DNA from 2 places in the Streptomyces sp. HNM0645 genome. Region 2 is predicted to be linked to the other one. Evidence: riboswitches for the same ligand, from Rfam matches in the RefSeq annotation. Region 2 holds a riboswitch; the other holds the start of a gene.

Region 1 (3,191 bases), on a different contig from region 2:
TTGCCTGGGTACCCGGTAAATGGAGCACATCACCCTGCTGCTCGCGATTGTCGTCGTGACAGCACTCGTGTTCGATTTCACGAACGGCTTCCACGACACCGCCAACGCCATGGCGACGACCATCTCGACGGGTGCGATGAGACCGAAGGCAGCAGTGGCGATGTCCGCCGTGCTGAACCTGGTCGGCGCGTTCCTCTCCGTCGAGGTCGCCAAGACGATCTCGGGCGGCATCATCAACGAAGAGGGCATCCGCACAGAAGTGATCTTCGCCGCGCTCGTCGGCGCGATCCTCTGGAACCTGCTGACCTGGCTGCTGGGCCTCCCGTCCAGTTCCTCGCACGCCCTCTTCGGCGGCCTCATCGGCGCCGCCGTGATGTCCGCCGGCTTCTCGGCCGTCAACGGCGGCACGATCGTCACCAAGGTCCTGATCCCCGCCGTCGCGGCTCCGCTCGTCGCCGGCCTCGCGGCCCTCGTCGCCACCAGGCTGACGTACCGGATCGGTGGCACGACCGAGAACAAGGCCACCTCCAAGGGCTACCGCGCCGGCCAGATCGCCTCCGCAGGCCTGGTGTCCCTCGCCCACGGCACCAACGACGCGCAGAAGACCATGGGCGTCATCACCCTGGCCCTGGTCACCGGGGGCGTCCTCGCGCCCGGCTCGAACCCCCCGATGTGGGTCATCGTCTCCGCCGGCGTCGCGATCGCGCTCGGTACCTACCTCGGCGGCTGGCGCATCATCCGCACGATGGGCAAGGGCCTGACCGACCTCCAGCCGCAGCAGGGCTTCGCCGCCCAGACCAGCGCGGCGACGGTCATCCTGGCCTCCTCGAACCTCGGCTTCTCCCTCTCCACCACCCAGTCCTGCTCGGGTGCCGTGATGGGCGCGGGCCTCGGCCGCAAGGGCGGTGTGGTCCGCTGGTCCACCGCGACCCGGATGTTCGTCGCCTGGGGTCTGACCCTGCCCGCCGCCGGCCTGGTCGCCGCGGCCGCGGAGTTCCTGACCAAGCAGGGCACCTGGGGCATCGCCGCCGTGGCCGTGCTGCTCGTCGCGGGCTCCGGGGCCATCTGGGTGATCTCGCGCCGCAAGCCGGTCGACCACACCAACGTCACGGACGACGAGGTCGAACCCGCGGGCGTCGTCACCACCGCCATCGCGGCCGTCACCCCGCCCCCGGCCGGTGTCGTCGGGACCTCGGTGACCGAGGCCGAGGCGCCGAAGGCCGCCGTTCCGGCCCAGGCATCCGAGTCCACTGCGGCGCCCGCCGCCACGGTGTAAGGAAAGAACAGCATGAAGATCGACTGGGCAGCTCTGGGCTCCGTCTTCGGCGTGAGTCTCGTCGTGACCGTCGCCCTGGTGGGCCTGTTCACCCTGGGCGTCGCGGGTCTCTCCAAGCAGGAGGCCGCGGCGGCGCAGGGAGGCTCCGCGGGCCTCGCCCGCACGGGTGCGTACGCCTGCTTCGCGCTCTGCGCGGCGGCGGTGGCCTTCGGGATCTATCTGATCGTGGTCTGACGGCCGTACGGCACCTCCTCGCACAGGGGCCGGGCGCACCTCCGGGTGGGTCCGGCCCCTGTCGTGTGTGTGCCCGCAGCCAACCCGTGTGGGCCTCGGCACACTGTCCCGTCGCAGGTCAAGGGCGAGTTGACGGGCGTTCGGGGACCGTGGTGGACTTCCGGAGCCATTTACGGCGGCAGAAGAGGAAGCCGGTGCGAATCCGGCGCGGTCCCGCCACTGTCACGGGTGCGCTCCCCCTCACGGAGCGCCCCGGAGCCAGGAACTCTCTCCCGCCGGTCACGTCGAGCCAGGGCGCGGACCCTGAGTGAGGACGAACATGCCTGCCGAACCGGGGGGGCCGGGCGTGCCGCGCCCGGACATCACGTTCGCGTACGGCGCCGCGGCCGGGCTGGCCGGCGACCTGCTCCTCGGCGATCCACGCCGCGGGCACCCGGTCGCCGCCTTCGGCCGGGCCGCCGCCGCGGTCGAACGGAGACTCTGGCGCGACCACCGCGGCTGGGGCGCCCTGCACACCGCGGTGTGCACCGGCGGCGCGGTCGCCGCGGGCGCACTGGCCGCCGTCTCCGCACGCCGGTCGCGCGGCGCCGCCGTCGCCCTGACCGCGGCCGCCACCTGGGCCGTCGTCGGGGGCACCTCGCTGGGCCGGGAGGCCCGGGCGATCGGCGGGGCGCTGGCGGCCGGGGACATCGAGGTCGCCCGGGAGCGGCTGCCGCATCTGTGCGGACGCGACCCCAAGGCGCTGGACGGCCCCGGCATCGCCCGCGCCGTCGTCGAGTCCGTCGCCGAGAACACCTCGGACGCGGTCGTGGGCGCGCTGTTCTGGGGTGCGATCGGCGGCGTGCCCGGTCTCGTCGGGTTCCGCGCCGTCAACACCCTGGACGCGATGGTGGGTCACAAGTCACCCCGCTACCGGCGGTACGGCTGGGCCTCGGCCCGGCTCGACGATCTCGCGGGCTGGCCCGGGGCCCGGCTCACCGCAGCGCTCGCGACCGCCGCGGGCGGCGACCCGCGCGGCGCGGCCCGCGCCTGGCGCCGGGACGCCGCGAAGCACCCGAGCCCCAACGCCGGTCCCGTGGAGGCCGCGTTCGCCGGAGCCCTCGGCGTACGGCTCGGCGGGACGCTCTCCTACGCCGGCCGGGTCGAGCACCGGCCCGTGCTCAACGGCGCCGACGGCCGGGCCGTCGAGGTCGCGGACATCGAACGGGCGGTACGGCTCTCGCAGCGCGTGGGGGTGCTGGCGCTCGCGGTGTGCGTGGGCGCGCGCCTCGCGGCCGGGGCCCCGAGTCGGAGGCGCGCATGAGCGGGGGCGGGCTGCTGGTCGCCGGCACCACCTCGGACGCCGGCAAGAGCGTGGTCACGGCGGGGATCTGCCGCTGGCTGGTGCGCCGGGGCGTGAAGGTCGCACCCTTCAAGGGGCAGAACATGTCCCTCAACTCCTTCGTCACCCGCGAGGGCGCCGAGATCGGCCGGGCACAGGCCATGCAGGCGCAGGCCGCACGGGTGGAGCCCACGGCTCTGATGAACCCCGTGCTGCTGAAGCCCGGCGGCGACCGGTCCAGCCAGGTCGTGCTGATGGGCAGGCCCGTGGGCGAGCTGAGCGCGCGCGGCTACCACGGAGGTCGCCAGAAGGCGCTGTTCGAGCCGGTGATGGACTGCCTCGACGAACTGCGGAGCACGT
Region 2 (3,191 bases):
CCACCAGATAGGAGTTCACCTGGAGGAACTCGCCCGACAGCGTCTCGCGCTTGAAGAGGTTGGAGACCTGCGGCTCGATGCACTCGTACACACCCGCGATCGATGCGATCGTCGCCGTCGGCGCGATCGCGAGGAGGAGCGAGTTGCGCATGCCGGTGGTGGCGACGCGCCCGCGCAGTGCGGCCCAGCGCTCCGGCCAGGCGAGCTCGGCGTCGTAGTGGTCGGGGTGCAGCACCCCGCGGGCGGTGCGGGTCCGCTCCCAGGCCGGGAGCGGCCCGTTGCGCTCCGCGAGGTCGCAGGACGCCTCGTAGGCGGCCAGCATGATCCGCTCCGCGATCCGCGTCGACAGGGCCTTCGCCTCGGCTGAGTCGAAGGGCAGGCGCAGGCTGAAGAACACGTCCTGGAGGCCCATGGCACCCAGGCCCACCGGGCGCCACTTGGCGTTGGAGCGGCCGGCCTGCTCGGTCGGGTAGAAGTTGATGTCGACGACCCGGTCGAGGAAGGTGACGGCGGTGCGGACGGTGTCGTCCAGCCGCTCCCAGTCGATCACGTCCTCGCCGTCGGCGGCGTCCTGCACCACGAACGCGCCGAGGTTGACCGAGCCGAGGTTGCACACGGCGGTCTCGCCGTCGTCCGTGACCTCGATGATCTCGGTGCAGAGGTTGGAGGAGTGGACGACGGTGCCGGGCTCCGCGGTCTGGTTGGCGGTGCGGTTGGAGGCGTCCTTGAAGGTCATCCAGCCGTTTCCGGTCTGGGCGAGGGTGCGCATCATGCGCCCGTAGAGCTCACGGGCGGGGATGGTGCGGCGGGCGAGCCCGGCGGCCTCCGCCCTGCGGTAGGCGGCGTCGAAGTCGCCGCCCCAGAGGTCCACGAGGTCGGGCACGTCGGCGGGGGAGAACAGCGACCACTCGGCGTCGGCGTTCACCCGGCGCATGAACTCGTCGGGGATCCAGTGCGCCAGGTTGAGGTTGTGCGTGCGGCGCGCCTCCTCGCCCGTGTTGTCGCGCAGCTCCAGGAACTCCTCGATGTCCGCGTGCCACGTCTCCAGGTAGACGCAGGCCGCGCCCTTGCGCCGGCCCCCCTGGTTGACGGCCGCCACCGACGAGTCCAGTGTGCGCAGGAAGGGCACGATGCCGTTGGAGTGCCCGTTGGTGCCGCGGATGAGCGAACCGCGGGAGCGGATGCGGGAGTACGACAGCCCGATGCCGCCGGCGTGCTTCGAGAGCCGTGCCACCTGGTGGTAGCGCTCGTAGATGGAGTCCAGCTCGTCCAGCGGCGAGTCCAGCAGGTAGCAGGACGACATCTGGGGGTGCCGGGTGCCGGAGTTGAAGAGCGTGGGGGAGGACGGCAGGTAGTCGAGGCGGCTCATCAGCCCGTACAGGGAGGCCACTTCGTCCAGCGCGCGCGGGGACTCGTCCTCGGCGAGACCGCAGGCGACGCGCAGCATGAAGTACTGCGGGGTCTCGATGACCTCGCGGGTGATGGGGTGCCGGAGCAGGTAGCGGCTGTAGAGGGTGCGCAGGCCGAAGTACCCGAAGCGGTCGTCGGCGGCCGGGTCGACCAGCGAGTCGAGGTGCTGGGCGTGGGTCTGCACGAAGGCGGCCGTACGGTCCGCGATCAGTCCTTCGCGGCTTCCGACGGCGATGGAGGCGGAGAACGCGGTCGCCCCCTGCCCGGCAGCCTCCTCCGCGATGGTGAGGGTGAGCAGCCGGGCCGCGAGCCGGGAGTACGCCGGGTCCTCGGAGATCAGGCCGGCGGCCGCCTCCGTGGCCAGTTCGCGCAGTTCGGCCTCGTCCGAGCCCGCGTGCCGGCCCCGGAGGGCGGCGGCGGCGACCCGGCCGGGGTCGGCGTCGGGCAGGTCCGCGGTGAGCTCGGTCAGGGTCCGCAGGAGCGCGGTGCCTGGTCCGTCGGCGAGCTGCGCTGAAGCAGGATCGGGCGGCGCGATGGTCACGGGGGGTGCTCTCCCTCGCTCGGCTGGGGGCCGGCGGGGCAGGGGCACGGACGCACACCCGGGCAGGGCGGACCGCGTCCACCGGCCTTTTCCGCGAGGCCCGGACGTCTGGGCACCCGAGCCGGACGGTCCGGGCGCACCGTCGGCAGGTCCTCGGACTCACGGGCGTACGAGGACCTGGAACAGGCCCCGCGCACGCCGTCACACCGTTGCGGGACAGTTCCGGATTCCCACCGGATTCCCCTGCGGCGACAGCGAGCATGAGCATACATGTGGGGGCGGTGAGTTGCGGAACCCCCCACATGTTGTGTCGTGGCCTCGCTCGGGACCCAGGGCACGGGTGGCCGGCCGGTCCGGTCGTCCGTGCGAAGCCGGGCCGCGGGCTCCACGGTCACGGCGACGGGCCCCCGCGTCTCCCGGAGGGAACGCGGAGGCCCGTGTGCGCCGTCGGCGGGGGCGCTCAGCAGCAGCGGAATCCCTTGCGGGGGTCCGCCTCCCGTTCGTCCATGCGGCGGCGTTCGAACTCGCGGCGGGACATGACCTCCGCGTCGGGGTCGTGAGAGCGTGCATGAGCCACGTAACGGTCGTACACCGACTCGCCCGAGACCTCGCGCACGTACCAGCGGACCCAGTCCACGGCCCGACGTACTCCGCTCACCGCAGCCATGACCCCCACGCTACTCACGCCTTGCCGTGCCCGCAGCCTCGGAGCCCGCGGCGCCGGCACCGACCGCCGCGAGCTCCGCCTTCTCCTCCTTGGTGGGGAACAGCCCGGCGGGCGCGACCAGTTTCGACTCGACGTACGGGACCTCGGCGAGCCGGACGGTCTCGGGCTCGCTGACCGCCTTGAGGCAGACCCGGCCGGCGTCGGCCAGGACCACCACGATGAGCAGGGCGAACAGTGCGCAGAGCACCCCGTCGACGGTCGAGTTGGTGACGATGGTGTGCATGTCGTCCATCGACTTCGCCGGAGCCAGCACCTCGCCGGAGTCGATGCCCGCCTGGTACTTGTCGCGCTGGGCGAAGAAGCCCACCTTCGGGTCGCCGGAGAAGATCTTCTGCCAGCTGGCGGTGAGGGTGACCGTGGCGTCCCAGGCGAGCGGGACGGCCGTGACCCACGCCCACTTGAGACGTCCGGACTTCACCAGCAGCGTGGTGCAGACGGCCAGGGCGACGGCCGCGAGGAGCTGGTTGGCGATGCCGAAGAGCGGGAAGAGCTGGTTGATTCCGCCGAGCGGGT

The links. Region 2 has a riboswitch for cobalamin ahead of QMZ92_RS03995 (ribonucleoside-diphosphate reductase subunit alpha). Riboswitches for the same ligand answer to the same signal wherever they lie in the genome.
Region 1: it holds a riboswitch for cobalamin, as region 2 does, so the genes downstream of both, QMZ92_RS27015 (cobalamin biosynthesis protein) here and QMZ92_RS03995 (ribonucleoside-diphosphate reductase subunit alpha) in region 2, are expected to answer to the same signal.

What each region holds. Positions count from the first base shown of each region.
Region 1 is NZ_JASHLT010000045.1:8,809-11,999, reverse strand. It holds gene QMZ92_RS27025 (inorganic phosphate transporter) at 20-1,276, shown strand; gene QMZ92_RS27020 (hypothetical protein) at 1,289-1,510, shown strand; cobalamin riboswitch at 1,647-1,798, shown strand; gene QMZ92_RS27015 (cobalamin biosynthesis protein) at 1,830-2,813, shown strand; gene QMZ92_RS27010 (cobyric acid synthase) at 2,810-3,191, shown strand, end outside.
Region 2 is NZ_JASHLT010000004.1:150,718-153,908, forward strand. It holds gene QMZ92_RS03995 (ribonucleoside-diphosphate reductase subunit alpha) at 1-1,951, opposite strand, end outside; cobalamin riboswitch at 2,079-2,219, opposite strand; gene QMZ92_RS04000 (YbdD/YjiX family protein) at 2,412-2,618, opposite strand; gene QMZ92_RS04005 (carbon starvation CstA family protein) at 2,629-3,191, opposite strand, start outside.